DNA from 3 places in the Pseudarthrobacter sp. SL88 genome. Region 3 is predicted to be linked to each of the others. Evidence: riboswitches for the same ligand, from Rfam matches in the RefSeq annotation. Region 3 holds a riboswitch; each other region holds the start of a gene.

Region 1 (5,394 bases), 380 kb from region 3:
CTGGTGGCATCGGCGTTGGATTCGAATTTCTTTGCCAGCCAGGGCACGATTTCGCCGGACTTCGGGTCCTGCGAGGTCAGTGACGCCACGGTCTGCCGGGCGATCGCGATGGCATCGTTATTGCCCACCTGCTGCGGATCAATGCAGCCGCGGTCCACGGACAGGGCAAAGTTCAGGTTCCCGCCGGACACCGGGGTGGCGTCGGCGCTTTGCTGCGTACCGGCGTCGGCCCCGCCGCCGCAGGCCGAGAGCAGCAGCGCTGCGGTTCCAAGGAGGCCGACGACGGCGGCGGGCCGGCGAATGGGTCCGGCGGGCAGGGTGCGGGGCTGGTTGGAGCGGGTCATGCGACGTTTTCGCTTTCGGTCAGGCCGGCGCCGTTACGGCCGGAGTTCAGGGATGCGCGGCGGGTCAGTGGGGCGCGGAGGCCCAGGTTTTCGCGGAGGTTGGTGCCTTCGTATCCGGTGCGGTACACGCCGCGGTCCTGCAGGCGCGGGACCAGTTCGTTGACAATGTCGTCCAGCCCGCCGGGAACGATCCAGGGAGTGATGTTGAAGCCGTCCACAGCTCCGGTGTGGGCGTATTCGGCGAGCTTGTCGGCGATGCCGTCGTAGGAACCCACCAGGCCGCGGCCGTTGAGCCGGGACCGTGCGGCGACGAACTGGCGGATGGACTGGCCCTTCTCCTTGGCCTCGGCGCGCCACTGGGCTGCGAGTTCCTTGGCGCTTGCACCGTGGAAGGCGTTGCCGCGGGTGGGGTTGGTGACGTCCACAATGGGGTCCGTTTCGGGAAGGGGCCCGTCGGGGTCGTACTCGGTGAGGGTCCGGCCCCAGAACTGCTCCAGGTACGCGATGGCGGTCTCCGGGCCAACCTGCTGTTCGCGGACCCATTGGTGCTTCTCCTCGGCCTCGGCCTCAGTGGCGCCGAGGATGAACTCCTGGCCGGGGAAGATCTTCACGTCGTCGGCCGGGCGGCCGGCCTTGAGGGTGCGCGCCACGATGTCCTCGCGGAACCTCTTGGCATCTTCAAGCTCGGCATGCCGGGAGAAGATCACGTCGGCGTTCCGGACGGCGAAGTCCCGCCCGTCCGGAGAGTCGCCGGCCTGGAACAGGACCGGGTGGTGCTGCGAGGAGCGCGGCAGGCGGCCGGTGATCTCGACGTCGAAACTTGCGTCCGTGCGCCGGACCGGAGTGATGCTGCCTTCTTCGAGCCAGCGCCCGGCGTCCCGGGACCCGGCGATTGCGCCGTCGGCCCAGGAATCCCAGATCGCTTTGGCCGTCTGGACGAAGGCCTCGGCCCGGATGTAGCGGTCCTCGTGCTTGAGGAACCCGCCGCGCCGGAAGTTGGCACCGGTCCAGGCGTTGTCCGTGGTGACGATGTTCCAGGCCGCCCGCCCGCCGGAGAGCAGGTCCAGGCTGGCCAGGCGGTGCGCCAGGTCTGCGGGGTCGTTATAGGTGGTGTTCTGGGTGGCTACCAGGCCGATGTTGGTGGTGACGGCGGCCAGGGCCGCGAGGGCTGTCTGGGCATCGGGGCGGCCGGCGACGTCGAGGTCGTGGATGCGTCCCAGGTGCTCACGCAGGCGCAGTCCCTCGCCGAGGAAGAACGCGGTGAAGAGGCCGCGCTCCGCCGTCTGGGCCACCCGGCGGAAGGACTCAAAGTCGGTTTGGGATCCACTCTCCGGGGTCTTCCAGACGGTGGTGTGGTTGACGCCCTGGAAGAAGACGCCGAACTGGATCTGGCCGTTGCCGGCGGTGCGGTGGTGCGTGCTCATGATGCTCTCTTTCAGGCCGCGGCGTAGCGGTTGGCGGGGCGGGGAAGGCCGAAGGATTCGCGCAGGGTGGTTCCGGTGCGCGGCGCGGCCACACCGGCGCGGTGCAGTTCCGGCAGGACCTGTGCGGCCAGCTCGGGCACGTCGATGTCCAGGACGGCGGGGTGGAGCCGGACCCCGTCTGCTGCGCGGAACAGTTCAACCAGCAGCTCGACGAGCCCTGCCGCACTGCCGGCGTACCGGGCGCCGCGCCGCCAGGGTTCGTACGCATCAAGCTCCGCGAGGCGCTCCGCCGCGGACTGGCCGCGGGAGTCGAGGACGACGTCGAGCTCCACCAGGGTGCGCGGGGTTCCGGCCGCTGCCGACGCCGTTGCCGCGGCCGCCAGTCCGTCCACCGAAGCGGCGGCGGCGAGCGCCACGTCGGCTTCGACGGCAGGGATCAGGTCCGCCGGTGCGAAAACCACCAGCTGGCCCTGCAGCGGGCGGGGGATGATGGACGGGCCCTTCACGGAGAATCTGTCACCGTCGAAGTCGGCGTAGTGGAGCTTGTCCCGGTCCAGGTAGCGGCCGGTGGCTGCGTCCCGGATGACAGCGCCGTCTTCCCAAGAATCCCAGAGCCGGCGGCCGGCCTCCACCACGTCTGCTGCCTCGGCCAGGACATCGGCTTCGGCGAGTGCCTGGCGGCCCACGGACCGTGCCTCGGCGGGTTCGTTGGCGGCGCTGACCAGCCAGCCTGCCCGGCCGTGGGAGGAATAGTCCAGGCTGGCCAGCTGCGTGGCCACATGGAACGGCTCGGTGAACAGCGTTCCCGCCTCGGGGACCAGTCCGAGGGACCGGGTCAGCGGGGCCGCGAAGGCCGCACGCTGCACGGCGTCGATCCGGCCGGCGATGCCGGTGCTGCCCGCATCCAGGACGCGGGAATCGCGGAAAGTGGCCAGGTGGAAGCCTGCGATATCCGCGGCCTGGGCGGTTTCCCGGATCCGGCCGCCGCCAAGCAGGGCACCAGGAAGGTGGGACGCGCGGCGCCACGCGGCCGGGTGGGCGCCGTCGCCGTCGAGCTCGAGCGCCACGATTTTGGAGCGCAGTTCAGGTACCGGTGTTGAAGCCATGGTTTCCTTCTTCAGGGCCGCAGCGCGGCCGGGACGACATTCACTTGCCGCGGTGCGGCCAGGTCTGTTTCCGGAGCACCCCGCCACAAAATGCCTGAGGGTTGCCGCAGCACCAGCCGGTCCTTGGCGTGCTGACTCTTGACCTATGGCTTGAATGTAGGAGCCGGTCCAATGCGTTGACAAACGCGGTTGTCGCGCGGCGTCAACGCAGGAAATCCCGCGTCAAACAGCGGCTTTTGGCGTCATCTTTACCCTTCCGCCCACCACCGGAAACGGGCTCCGTGACGGCCTGTTTCCCCCGGTTGAGCCCGGTGACAGGGCCGCTTGGGACAGGGTGGGCCGGCTCGTAGGGTCATGCCATGCCTACCGCTTCCCGCGTCCCCCTGTCAGTACTCGATCTCAGTCCAGTCCCTGCCGGGCAGTCGGCCGGCGACGCGCTGCACAACAGCATTGACCTTGCTGTAGCCGCCGAGGACCTTGGCTACCACCGCTTCTGGCTGGCCGAGCACCACCTGAACCCCGGCGTCGCAGGTTCCGCCCCGCACGTGCTGTCCGCCCTGGTTGCCGCGGCCACCCGGACCATCCGGGTGGGCACCGCAGCCACCATCCTGGGCAACTACCGGCCGCTGCAGGTGGCGGAGAACATCGGCACCCTCGCGGCCGTGTACCCGGACCGGCTGGACCTGGGGTTCGGACGGTCGGGGCAGCCCAGCACGCCGGCCGCGGATTCAACGGATGCTGGACGGACGACGCCGGAGCCCGCCGCCGTCGACGGCTCCGCTGCGGGTGGTACGCATGCGGACGGCGCCGTGCACGCCGCAGGCCCGGGCGGCGCGGTCGCTGCGGCGGAGCCGGACGAGGGAACCCGGGTGGTGGACGGGCTCCTGGTCCCGGCCGCCCGGCGGCTCTTCAACTCCGTCCTCCCGCGGAAATTCCGCCTCCAGGCCGAACTCCTGGGCCGCGAACCCGGCGACGCGGACAACTTCGAAAGCGACGTCCAGGACGTGATCGGGTTCTTCACCGGGGGCTACCGGACCCGGCATGGCGAGGAGATCACAGTAACTCCGGCACGGGGCACCGCGCCCCAGTTCTGGATCCATGGTTCAACCGCCGGCCCCAGCGCCCGCCTGGCCGGGAAACTCGGCCTGCCGTTCGGGGCGAACTACCACGTCTCCCCTGCTACCGTGCTGGACTCGGTGGCCGAATACCGGGCCCATTTCAAGCCCTCGGCCGCGCTGGCGGAGCCATACGTCACCGTCTCCGCGGACGTCCTGGTGGCCGACGACGGGACGTCCGCCCGCGCCCTTGGTGCCGGCTATGCCGCGTGGGTGCACAGCATCCGCACCGGCCACGGGGCCATCCCCTACCCTGCACCCCGTGACGGCGGCCGCCTGGATGCACAGGCAGCCGCACCCGGAACGGGCGCACCGGATCTTGTCCGGGACCGGGTGGAGACACGGTTCGTGGGCGGCCCGGCGCAGGTGGCCGACCAGCTGCGCGCCCTCCAGCACGCCACCGGCGCCCGGGAGCTGCTGATTACCACCATTGCCCACAGCCACAACCACCGCGTGCGCTCCTACGAGCTGCTGGCCGCCGAGTGGGGACTGTCCTGAAGTTTGTCCCATCACCATCCGCACAAGAGAAGGAAGAACCATGACCACTGAAACCGAAACAGACACGCAACTCGTCACGGCCGCAGAAGCCGCCCAACTGATTGCCGGCGGTGCACTGCTGGTTGACGTCCGCAGCGATGCCGGACGCAACAGCACCGGCGCAATCCCCGGAGCGCTGGTGGTGGACCGCGGGCGTGTGGAGGAAGATTTCGGCCCCCAGTCGGAGGAACGCCTGGCGCAGGTTGAAGGCACGGACCAGAACATCGTGGTGTTCTGCGGATCCGTGAACGGCTCCGGCCCGGTTGCACGGAAGCTTGAGCTGCTCGGTTACGCCAACGCGGTGCACGTCGACGGCGGTTTCCCCGCCCTGCGTGACGCCGGTGTGCCCGCCACCGGTCCCGTCGACGCCGCCGGCAACTAAGCGTCCGTCCGTTCCCCGGCTCCCCGGGCCGGGGAACCGGCTCGCCGGACACCGGCCCCTGCCGCGACCGGCGCCGCCGGCCGGGCACCTGGCGCGCCGGACACCGACGCAGCAGGCACCGGGGCGAGGGCCGCCGTCGTACTTTCCTTTCCGGACCGTGCCACGGCGGCCCTCGCCTTTCGTGCGGAAACAGCGATCCGCACGGCGTCCGCCGTTCCGGCCAGCAGGGCGGCGGCCAGCAACGCGCAGCACAGCACGATGCCCTGGTGGAAGGCTTCCCGGGCATTGCCGCCGGAGGCACCCTCGCCGAGGAACATGCCCGCGGCCGCGGCGGAGCAGAGTGCCGCGGAGAAGCGCTGGCTAAGCTGGTAGAACCCCGCAGCCACCCCCGCTGCCCCTTGCGGCGCATGGGCCAGCGTGAGTGCTTGGTTGGGCGCCACCACAAGCCCTGTGGCCACGCCCTGCAGGAGGCCCACCCCTGCGACA
Region 2 (5,394 bases), 3.3 Mb from region 3:
GGACTCGTATAGAACCGAAACCAATGCTGTGGCACCACGTGTGCCACAGCATTTTTCATTTAATGCCGCGGCAACAGCATCCGCCGGGACGGCCGATCCGCCGGGCTGCAGGCAGCGGCGGACTACACGGCACAATCTAAGGATGAGCAATCCACGCCCCGCACCCGTCGCCGAGCCGGAAGAACTGCTCCACGGCGTGGGTATCCGGCTGCTCCACGGCAATGACGGGCACGCCCTCGCAGAGGCGTACCGCCGGAACCGGCTGCACCTGGCGCCGTGGGAACCCCGCCGGCCCGAGGCGTTCTACACGGCCCGGCGTCAGCGGGAGCTGATCCGGACCAAGCGTGAACAGCTGGTGCTGGGCACGGAGGTTCCCTGGGTTCTCGTCGAGGGCTTCGGTAACTCATCAGCGGCCCAGCGCATCGTCGGAACCATCACCCTCACCGGGATTGTCCGGGGACCGTTCCTCAGTGCCAACCTTGGCTACTGGGTGGACCACGGCCTCCTGGGACGGGGCGTCGGCACGGCTGCTGTCCGGTTCGCGGCCGGGTACGCGCAGAGCGAGCTTGGCCTCCACCGCATCCAGGCCGCCACCCTGCTGCACAACGCGGCGTCACGGCGAATCCTGCGCCGGGCAGGGTTCGGTGAGATCGGGGTTGCCCCGGAGTACCTGAAAATCGCCGGAACATGGCAGGACCACCTGCTGCACCAGCTCATCCTGCCGCACGGACAGTAACCCGGGCAGCCAGCCCAGGCTCCCCGAACGCCGCAGCTAGGTAGGAATGATCTTGAAAAGGAACTTCGTCCGGACCATCGCCCACAGGAGCCCCAGGACCACGGCGTAGGCCGCCGTGTTGAGCAGCACATTCTCCTGCTGCAGGGCGGGGATGTTGGCCACCACAGCGATCAGCACCACGTGCATGATGAACACGTAGAGGGTGGCGCGCCCCAGGGGGATCAGGAACCAGCCCAACACCCGCTCGATGGGTTTCCAGTACGCAGTCAGCAGCGCGTAGGCAGCCACTACCAGGATCAGCACGTTGAGCAGCCTCCCCGGCGCCAGGTAGGTGCGGGCGAAGAGTGCGTCGTACATGACCCGGTACGCCGTGTCCGGAATAAGGGCGAGGCGGACGTCGAAGCCGTTGGCCAGGTAGGGGTTGCCCCAGGACAGGAACGCGAACAGCAGTGCGACGGCGGTGCATGCCACTACCAGCCAGGTCCTGGCAGACAGCCACGCCACAATGGTCCGCCGGTGGTAGCCGGCCACGAGGCCGATGACGAACAGCACCTGCCAGACAAGCAGAGGGAACGAATCCTCGAACTGCGACGGCAAGAGCCGGAAGCGTGTGATGGAGCCGACGGCGTAGAGCCCAAGCGTTGCGGCCAGCACCCAGACGGCCTTCCCACGGCTGAGCGCGGCGAGGACCAGCGGGCTGACCAGCAGCAGCACCACGTACAGGCCCATGACGTTGAACTGCCAGGGGCCGAACTGCAGCAGGAGGACGGCAGGCAGCACCTGCGGCGGCACCGGGAACTGGAAGAGGGATTCCATCCCCGCATAGAGGTCGTAGGTACGGCCGGCCCCCTGGTGCCCGGCCCCTCCGGTCCCCTGGTCCACGAAGGTGGTGAGGGCCTCGGTCCGGAAAATGGGAAGCAAGGACACCAGGAAGACGCCAACCAGGACCACCAGCGCCGTCAGGTACAGCTTGCCGGCGCGGCGGGATGTCAGGTCCAGCACGGTGCCAAAATCCTCGCGGACGCGGGGCCCGTAGACCATGCCCACCACCAGCCCGGAGAACAACACGAACAGTTCGGCGCCGCTGACGAAGCCCACTGCCTCCTGGGTCAGCAGCTGGAACAGCGATGTCATGCCCAGGTGGTTGACCACCACGAAGACAATGGCCATGCCGCGGAGCAGGTCCACCCGGGAATCCCGTTTGGAGGGGTCGCCGTAGCCCCATGCCGTGGCGGCGTTAACCCTGCGGGGAATCTGCCACAGTGCCGCCAACAGGAGGATCAGCGCCGCTCCCACAGTCCAGGCCGCGGCGCCCGTCAGTGTGTTGGCCCGTTCATAGCTGCCGCCGGCGCCAACCTCCGTGACGGGTCCGGTCACCATTGACGAATCCTTCAGCCGGGCGTGGGCAGCCGCGGCTACGGTGGAGTTGCCGGTCAGCAACCAGCTGATGCTCGCTACACCCGTGTCCCGGGTGCTGGTCCTTTCGTCCCACACCACCATGGCGGTCTTCGGGAAGTTGGTGGACGTGGCGGCCCCCACCACCTGGTCGAACCAGCCGGCCTTGACGTCCACCTCGGAGGCGCCGCCGGCTGCGGGGCTGTAGAAGGCAGCGGTCTGCAGCATGAACGGCTTGCTGCGGCCGGCTGAATAGTCCCTGTAGAAGTTTTCCCCGCCGGAGGCGGTGAGCATCTCCTGGAGCTCGCCTGCCCGCGGCACCGTGTTCACCGCCGCCCCGCCGGCCGTATCGTCGTGGAAAGCGGTCAGGCCCACCCAGTCCACGGCGTCATCGCCGGGATAGTAGGGTTCGTAGGCGCTGTCCGCCCCGTCCCACGTTCCGTCATCGTTGGTGTCCAGCAAAGCGAAGCCCCCGCTGCCGGGAGCGGGCGCATTCCGGCTCCGGGCGAAGGGATAGTCCTTGCCAAGGTACGGCTCCCACACCATCAGCGGGCCGCCGTCGGACGTCTTGAAGGCGGCGGACACGGCACGGAAGGCGTTGCGGTACGCACCGGGCTGCTGGCCCCATTCCACCCAGCTGGCATTCATGTCCGGGGCAAAACGGATCAGCACCTGCCCGGTGAAACCCGATGTCAGCCGCCGCACTTCCCCGGCAAAGGACGCTGCGGCAGCTTCATCAATCTGGTCGAGCGGCACAGTGGGCTTCACAGTGAACATCGCATGCGAACCCTGGAGTGACGCCTGCTCCAGGAAGCCCCGGAGGTTGTTCTGCTCCGAGGGGCGGTACGGCAGGGCGAGGTCGTGGCCGTAGGCGGCGGGAGATGCTCCAAGCCGTTCGGCGAAACCGGCAGCGGAATCTTCACCCCACTCCAGCACCGCCCCCAGCAGGGGTTTTCCCTCGTCCGGGTTAAGGTCGGCGGCGCTGGCGGCGCCTGCGGACAGCACCACGGCACTCGCTGCCAGAAGCACAACGGCAAGGAATGTCCACACCCTCGACGCGCCCGCGCGGAACGATTGGACCGAAGGTTTGGTGCGTCGTCGCGCGGATGTACGCATGCTCATGGAACCCCCCGGTGCCGAAGACCTGATGGGGCAGCGGCCCCACCTGTACTTTATCGGTCGAAGCCCGCCGGGAATGCATGCAGGAAGCAGCGTAAAACCCGCCCACCTGCGGCAATGCCGCCGTCGGGCGCTGTCCGGAAAGCGCCCGGCACGCCTGTGACCCTGTGTTTCCGGTTCAGTTACGGAAGATGACGACGGCGGCGGTGCGGCTCCCGGCGGCAGGTGTTACGTTTTTGGGGAGTAATGAGTACCGGCGCCAAGCCCTGACTGGCCGGTCGGCAACCCTCCTTCCACGGCGGGGTGCCTCAGGTGAATACTCGGCATATCGACCGATTCGAGCTGCAAGCGTGAGAGAAGGAGATCCGTCATGTCTGACGCACCTGTCCCTGAAGAGAAATTGTCCTACCGCCTGATCAGCGGCCCGGACGACCGCGCCTTTTGCGAGCGGATCTCGGCTGCCCTGGCGGAAGGGTACGTGCTGCACGGCAGCCCGGCAGTGACCTTCAACGGCAGCAGCGTCATCGTAGCCCAGGCCGTGGTGCTCCCGGCAGCCATCGCCTCCGCGGACGCCGCCGTTGCCACCGCTGTGGACCACCTGGAATCCGCCACTGAAGAACCCGAATTCGACGGCGAGGGCCATGCATGAGCTACGCAGGAGACCTGACACCCCAGGAGGCCTGGGCCAAACTGGAGCAGGGCGCCATCCTGGTGGATGTCCGCACTGAGGGCGAATGGGCGCACATTGGCATCCCGGACACCAAGGCCACGGACAACGATCCCCTGTTCATCCAGTGGACGTTTCCGGGCGGCATTCCCAACCCGGAATTCATAACCGACCTTGAGCAGCAGGGCCCGGAGAACCGCGGCACCGAACTGCTGTTCCTGTGCCGCTCCGGGCAGCGCTCCATCGCGGCGGCCACAGCGGCAACCCGGGCGGGCTTCATCTCCTACAACGTCCTGGAAGGCTTCGAAGGCGAACCGGACCGTTACGGCGAACGTACCGTCAACGGCTGGAAGAACCGCGGCCTGCCCACCAACCTCGGAAAGAACTAAGTGACCTTCAACGAAGATGCCGCCGGCTGGAGCCCTGACACCCAGGCCGTCCGCGGCGGACTGGACCGCACCAACTTCCAGGAAACGTCCGAGGCGATTTTCCTCAACTCCGGGTTCGTGTACGAGTCCGCCGCCGCTGCCGAACGCGCCTTCACCGGCGAAGACGAACGCTTCGTCTACTCCCGCTACGGCAACCCCTCGGTGGCCACGTTCCAGGAACGCCTCCGCCTGCTGGAGGGCACCGAGGCATGCTTTGCGACGGCGTCCGGCATGTCCGCCGTCTTCACGGCCCTCGGCGCGTTGCTGGCTGCCGGGGACCGGGTAGTGGCTGCCCGCTCGCTGTTCGGCTCCTGCTTCGTGATCCTCAACGAAATCCTGCCGCGGTGGGGCGTGGAGACCGTCTTCGTCGACGGCCCTGACCTGGACCAGTGGCGGTCCGCCCTGTCAGAGCCCACCACCGCTGTCTTCTTCGAGTCTCCTTCCAATCCCATGCAGGAAATCGTGGACATCGCGGCGGTCAGCGAACTTGCGCACGCGGCGGGTGCCACGGTGGTGGTGGACAACGTCTTCGCCACTCCGCTGCTGCAGCGCTGCGGCCAGCTGGGGGCGGACGTGATTGTGTACTCCGGCACCAAACACATCGATGGCCAGGGCCGGGTGCTGGGCGGGGCCATCCTGGGTACCAAGGAATTCATTGACGGTCCCGTGAAGCAACTGATGCGCCATACCGGGCCCGCCCTGTCCGCGTTCAACGCCTGGGTGCTCACCAAGGGCCTGGAGACCATGGGACTGCGCGTCAACCACTCCTCGGCCACGGCGCTGCGGCTCGCGGAATGGTTGGAGCAGCAGCCCGCCGTCAGCTGGGTGAAGTATCCGCTCCTGAAGTCCCACCCGCAGTACGGGCTCGCGGCCAAGCAGATGAAGGCCGGCGGCACGGTACTCACCCTTGAGCTGGCACCGTCGGGCGGCCGCTCCGGCAAGGAGGCCGCCTTCGCACTCCTGGACGCGCTGCGGGTCATCGACATCTCCAACAACCTGGGCGATTCCAAGTCCCTCATCACGCACCCGGCCACCACCACGCACCGGGC
Region 3 (5,394 bases):
CTGGACGGCTTCGTCCTGCCGCTGCTCGCAGCCTCCGAGGCCGAGGTCAAGGCCGGCCGCAACCCGATCTTCAACTCCCACATGTGGGACGGCTCCGCCGAAACCCTGCAGGACAACCTGCGCATCGCCCGCGAGCTGCTTGCCCGCACGGCCGCTGCCAAGATGATCCTCGAAGTTGAAATCGGCACCGTGGGTGGCGAGGAAGACGGCGTCGAGAACGAGATCAACGAGAAGCTGTACACCACCGTCGAAGACGCCCTGGCCACCATTGAAGCCCTGGGTTCCGGCGAGAACGGCCGCTACATCACCGCCCTGACCTTCGGCAACGTCCACGGTGTTTACAAGCCCGGTGGCGTTAAGCTCCGCCCGGAAATCCTCAAGGACATCCAGGCGCAGGTTGGCGCGAAGATCGGCAAGGACAGCCCGTTCGACCTCGTGTTCCACGGCGGCTCAGGCTCCTCGGACCAGGAAATCGCCGACGCCGTGTCCTACGGCACCATCAAGATGAACATCGACACGGACACCCAGTACGCCTACACGCGCCCGGTGGCGGACCACATGTTCCGCAACTACGACGGCGTCCTGAAGGTGGACGGCGAAGTGGGCAACAAGAAGACCTACGACCCCCGCGTCTGGGGCGCCTCCGCCGAAGCCGGCCTCGCCGCCCGCGTTGTGGAAGCCACCAAGCAGCTCGGTTCAGCCGGAAAGACCTTCTAAATGTCGGATGAGTTCCGCAAGAACCTGATGGGGCCTGAGCCCACGCTCCTGCCGGCAGAATCTGAGATCTACCAGCACCTGGCGCTCGGCCAGGAGGCCGTCGACCTTGTGGCGAAGAACCCCACGTCGTCGCTGCTGTGGGCCATCCTTGCCGAGGAGGCTTGGGCGGAGGGACGAACCATCGACTCCTACGCCTACGCGCGCGTTGGCTACCACCGCGGGCTGGACTCGTTGCGCCGCAACGGCTGGCGCGGCGTGGGCCCCATCCCGTGGGAGCACGAGCCCAACCGCGGTTTCCTGCGTGCGCTCTACTCGCTGGGACGGGCCTCTTCGGCCATCGGTGAAGCTGACGAACCCGAGCGGATCGAAAAGTTCCTCAACGATTCCGACCCCGGGGCCAAGGCCGCGATCGAGGGCAAGTAGGTCCCCGCCGCCTCCCTGGCTTCGCTTTGCTCAGCCAGGGAACCCTAGGCGGCGGAGGCCCCTTCATATGACGACGGCGGGCGGTCACCTTTCTTTGGGAAAGGTGACCGCCCGCCGTCGTACTCCTTAGGGGATCAGACCGCCTTCTGCAGCCCCGTACGGGCCATGGCGTCCGCGTAGGCCACGCGCATGTCCTGGAGGTACTCTTCCTGGCGCGCAGGGGAACCGGCGAAGGCGCGGCCGCTGAGGGAGCGTACCTTGTAGGTCTTCAGGCCGCGGCGCCACAGCAGCGGGACCTCGGTCTTGAGGAGCGCGTTGGCCAGGCGGTTGGCTTCGGTGCCGTGCGCCACGATGACTGATGCGCGCGGGACAAGGGCGAGGAACTTGAGCAGCGGCTTGAGGCCGGCCTGGATCTGGTCCGGGGTGAACTTGCCGTTCGGTTCGCCCGGGACGTGCCAGGGGTGGACGTTCCACGGCATGACATACTCGGGCCGCAGCCCCAGCTTCCACTGGATGCCGAGCATGCGGGTGGCAGCGTCCTGGTCTCCGGCAGTGATGAAGCCGGAGCCGTCCGCCTCGCCGATGTTGGAGAACAGGCTGATGATCCGGCATTCGTCGACGTCGTGAATGGGGTCGACGTAAGGCACCACCGTGCCCGGCCTGGTGTCTTGCAGGGAATCGCACAGCTCGTTGACGGCGGCAACGCTGGGCTCGTAGCGGCGGTTCAGGAGCTGTTCGTGGAGGGATTCTGGTGCAAGGGCGGTCATATGGTGCTGGGTCTCCTGCGGGGATTGGCGGTGCTTCCGCCTGCGGACGAGGGCGCGTGAAGGCGCAACTCGACATCGGCGGTGTGTTGGGGTGGGCCGGTCAACCCGGCCTTCCCCAGTTTAGCAAGCCGCGGGAAGCGAAACGCCGGTAGCGCGTATTCCGGTGACCGGATGCACAGCCGGGGTTTCGTCCTTCCCGTGATTCCACGGCGGCGGGCTACCAGAGCCGTTTCGTGGCCCGGCGTGCACCTTCGCCCAGAGCTTCCAGTTTCGCGTAGGCGATCTGCGGGTGGACGCGCCCGCCCAGGCCGCAGTCGGTGGAGGCGATGACATTTTCCCGGCCGACTACGTCGGCGAATCGCACAATCCTGTCCGCCACCAGGTCCGGGTGCTCCACCACATTGGTGGCGTGGGAGACGACGCCCGGAATGATCAGCTTGCCATCGGGGAGTTTCGTGTCTTCCCAGACCCGCCATTCATGTTCGTGGCGGACGTTTGCCGCCTCGAAGGAGTAGGCGCCGGCGTTGACCTGCAGGACGGAACCGAGGATGTCTGCGAAGGGGATGTCAGTGGTGTGCGGGCCGTGCCAGGAGCCCCAGCACACGTGCAGCCGGATCTGTTCCTGCGGGAGGTCCCGCAGCGCCCAGTTGGTGGCCTCCACGCGCAGCTGGATGAACTTCAGGTAGTCCTCCAGCGCCGGTTCGGGGTTGATCTGGTCCCAGCTTTCGGCAAGGGACGGGTCATCGAGCTGGACGGTCAGGCCGGCGTCGATAATGGCCTTGTATTCCTCACGCATGGCGTCGGCACAGGCGTAGACGAGTTCCTCGTCCGTTTTGTAATACTCGTTTGCCACCCGGGCGCATGAGCCGGGGGAGAGAGACGCTACGAAGCCATCCGTCAGCCCTGCGGCGGCCAAGCCCGTCTTGAGGTTGTTGGCATCCGAGGCCACCAGGTCCTGCCCGGTGTAAGTGAGGGGGCCTGCGATCTTTGGCTGGGTGACGCTCTTGCGGTGGGCCAGGATTCCCGACGACGGGTCGTTGTAGGCCTCGCTGAACTGCTGGCGGTCCCGCCGGTCGGGGAATGATGTGAGGACGACGTTTCCGGGCGACGATCGCCGGACCTCGGAGTCTGCCCAGCGGTCCACGTCGGTCGGCTCCAGTCCGCCGAGCCGGGCGAAGGAGTAGTTCCACCACGCCCCGTAGTCAACAGAGTTGGCCATGGTGTGCCCGTATTCACCGTCGTTGGGAATGTCGATGCCGAGGTCCTTCTGGCGCTGGACGACGTCAACCACGGAGGCTTCGAGGAGTTCCAGGAATTCGGGCGTAATTCCGTCGGCTTCCTTGGCGGCGTTCGCAGCAATGAGTTCAGGCGTCCTCGGCAATGAGCCTGCGTGGGTGGCGCGGATGTGGTCAGTGTTCTGGGGCACGGTGGAGTTCCTTTCCATCGGTCCTGGCAGTAGCACCTTCGGGGCAGGGGGACTCCCTGCTGTACGGGTTGCTGCGGCGTCACTGAGCCAGGTCTCTCAGCCGCTCCGGATGGGTCAGTTCCACTCAAGCCCACCGGCCGGAAGCGGGGCAAATCGGTTTCACGATGTGGCGTGGCTGCTACTGGGAGAGCGCAGTCATAGGCTTACCAGGATTCGTTGAGTCCATTGACAGGTTTCAATCAGCTTGGTTGGCTGTTGTCACAGCCCGCAATGGGGGACATGGCGGCTGGACGCACTCAATGCACTCGAAAGAGGTAACGCACGTGAAGAAATCCCTGGCTACTTTTAGGACCCTTGCCGTTTCAGGGGCCCTTGCACTGGCGGTTGTCGCCGCTCCTGCTCCAGCCATCGCTGTGGGGGAGGGGCCCAACTACGGAGGCAACGGCCAGATCACCACGTCGAAGCTGGCCACCTATGACCAGATGGTTTCTTTCCTGAAGGACCAGGACGCCAAGCAGCCTGCCATGGAACTGGAGGTCATCGGCAAAACGGTGAAGGGCCGCGACATTCACCTGGTCAAGTACATCTCGGACCCGGCCAAGCCCACCATCCTCTACTTGACCCAGCAGCACGGCAACGAACAGCTCACTACCGAGGGAGCCATGGAGTTCGTCAAGCACCTCGGCACCGGAAAATCGGCGGACATCCTCAAAGGCGTCAACATCCTGGTGGTTCCGATGCTCAACGCGGACGGCGCCATGGGTGACGTCAACTTCTCCCTGGAGGACTACATCGCCAAGGGTGACCGCAACATGACCCGCTTCAACGCCGAGGGCGTGGACCTGAACCGGGACCACGTGGCCAAGATCCAGCCGGAAACCCAGGCCCTGCACAACAACGTGATGCGCAAATACCGGGTCGACTACATGATCGACCTGCACCACCAGGGCACCCGGGCAGAGAGGGACGGCAAACTGGTGTCCGGCTCCATCCTGTACCCCACCACCCCCAACGCCGATCCCGCCGTCGTCGAACGGTCCAAGCAGCTCGGCGCCGTGGTCTTCGACAATGTTGACTCCACCGGATGGGGCCACCTTGGCAAGTACCAGGGCGGCAGCGCCGAGACCATCAGCCGCAACGGCATCTCAGTGGAATACGGCATCGCCACCCTGCTCTTCGAGATGCGCGGCATGTCGGACCATTACCTCGACGGCTACGCGCTGGGACAGCGCAGCAACGGCTACCTGATCAAGCAGACGGTTACCACGCTGACGTCAACCGCCGCCGCCATCGCGGACGGTTCAATTGCCGACGCCGACACCTCCTTCTGGGACACCCTCGCCGAGCAGACCTCCCGCCCGGCGGGCGAGGCCGACGACGAATAACCGCCGCAGGACAGGACGTCCCGGTTCTTTACCGCGCGTAAAGAACCGGGACGTCCCAGCGAGTGGACAAAGTGCACTATCGGCTAAACTTGGGTGGTAAGGGCCCCGGGGCCAACGCGTTCGCCAATCCGCCTGCGGAACGGCGGAAGCCGGTCCACTCGGGGCATTCTCATGAACGGCGCTGAACCAGGACCGCCACGCTGTGGCGCCCGGCCGGCCCGAACGAATGGGGGAGGATCCCATGCCAGCAATTGTGATCGTAGGAGCCCAGTGGGGCGACGAAGGAAAAGGCAAGGCCACCGACCTGCTGGGCGGCCGTGTTGACTACGTCGTCAAGCCCAACGGCGGCAACAACGCCGGGCACACCGTCGTCGTAGGCGGTGAAAAGTACGAACTCAAGCTGCTTCCGGCAGGCATTCTCAGCCCCAACGCCGTCCCCATCATTGGCAACGGCTGCGTGGTCAACCTTGAGGCCCTCTTCCAGGAGATCGAAGGCCTGCAGGCACGCGGTGCCGATACGTCCAAGCTGCGCGTTTCCGCAAACGCCCACCTCGTGGCGCCCTACCACCAGGTCCTGGACAAAGTCACTGAACGCTTCCTCGGCAAGCGCGCCATCGGCACCACCGGGCGCGGCATCGGCCCGGCCTACATGGACAAGGTGGCCCGCCTGGGCATC

The links. A riboswitch is a leader RNA that binds a small molecule or an ion and turns the genes downstream of it on or off. The one in region 3 is predicted to bind S-adenosylmethionine.
Region 1: it holds a riboswitch for S-adenosylmethionine, as region 3 does, so the genes downstream of both, OVA06_RS17085 (LLM class flavin-dependent oxidoreductase) here and OVA06_RS15265 (cobalamin-independent methionine synthase II family protein) in region 3, are expected to answer to the same signal.
Region 2: it holds a riboswitch for S-adenosylmethionine, as region 3 does, so the genes downstream of both, OVA06_RS00350 (DUF1737 domain-containing protein) here and OVA06_RS15265 (cobalamin-independent methionine synthase II family protein) in region 3, are expected to answer to the same signal.

The regions. Positions count from the first base shown of each region.
Region 1 is NZ_JAPPRD010000001.1:3,765,502-3,770,895, forward strand. Features, by position in the region: gene OVA06_RS17075 (ABC transporter substrate-binding protein) at 1-344, opposite strand, end outside; gene OVA06_RS17080 (NtaA/DmoA family FMN-dependent monooxygenase) at 341-1,768, opposite strand; gene OVA06_RS17085 (LLM class flavin-dependent oxidoreductase) at 1,780-2,874, opposite strand; SAM riboswitch class IV at 2,910-3,018, opposite strand; gene OVA06_RS17090 (LLM class flavin-dependent oxidoreductase) at 3,234-4,487, shown strand; gene OVA06_RS17095 (rhodanese-like domain-containing protein) at 4,528-4,908, shown strand; gene OVA06_RS17100 (MFS transporter) at 4,905-5,394, opposite strand, start outside.
Region 2 is NZ_JAPPRD010000001.1:83,891-89,284, reverse strand. Features, by position in the region: gene OVA06_RS00365 (hypothetical protein) at 1-12, shown strand, start outside; gene OVA06_RS00360 (GNAT family N-acetyltransferase) at 143-736, shown strand; gene opgC (OpgC domain-containing protein) at 773-3,253, opposite strand; SAM riboswitch class IV at 3,493-3,607, shown strand; gene OVA06_RS00350 (DUF1737 domain-containing protein) at 3,621-3,899, shown strand; gene OVA06_RS00345 (rhodanese-like domain-containing protein) at 3,896-4,306, shown strand; gene OVA06_RS00340 (O-succinylhomoserine sulfhydrylase) at 4,307-5,394, shown strand, end outside.
Region 3 is NZ_JAPPRD010000001.1:3,386,347-3,391,740, reverse strand. Features, by position in the region: gene fbaA (class II fructose-bisphosphate aldolase) at 1-717, shown strand, start outside; gene OVA06_RS15275 (DUF3151 domain-containing protein) at 718-1,140, shown strand; gene OVA06_RS15270 (uracil-DNA glycosylase) at 1,275-1,907, opposite strand; gene OVA06_RS15265 (cobalamin-independent methionine synthase II family protein) at 2,125-3,333, opposite strand; SAM riboswitch class I at 3,345-3,449, opposite strand; gene OVA06_RS15260 (M14 family zinc carboxypeptidase) at 3,633-4,718, shown strand; gene OVA06_RS15255 (adenylosuccinate synthase) at 4,960-5,394, shown strand, end outside.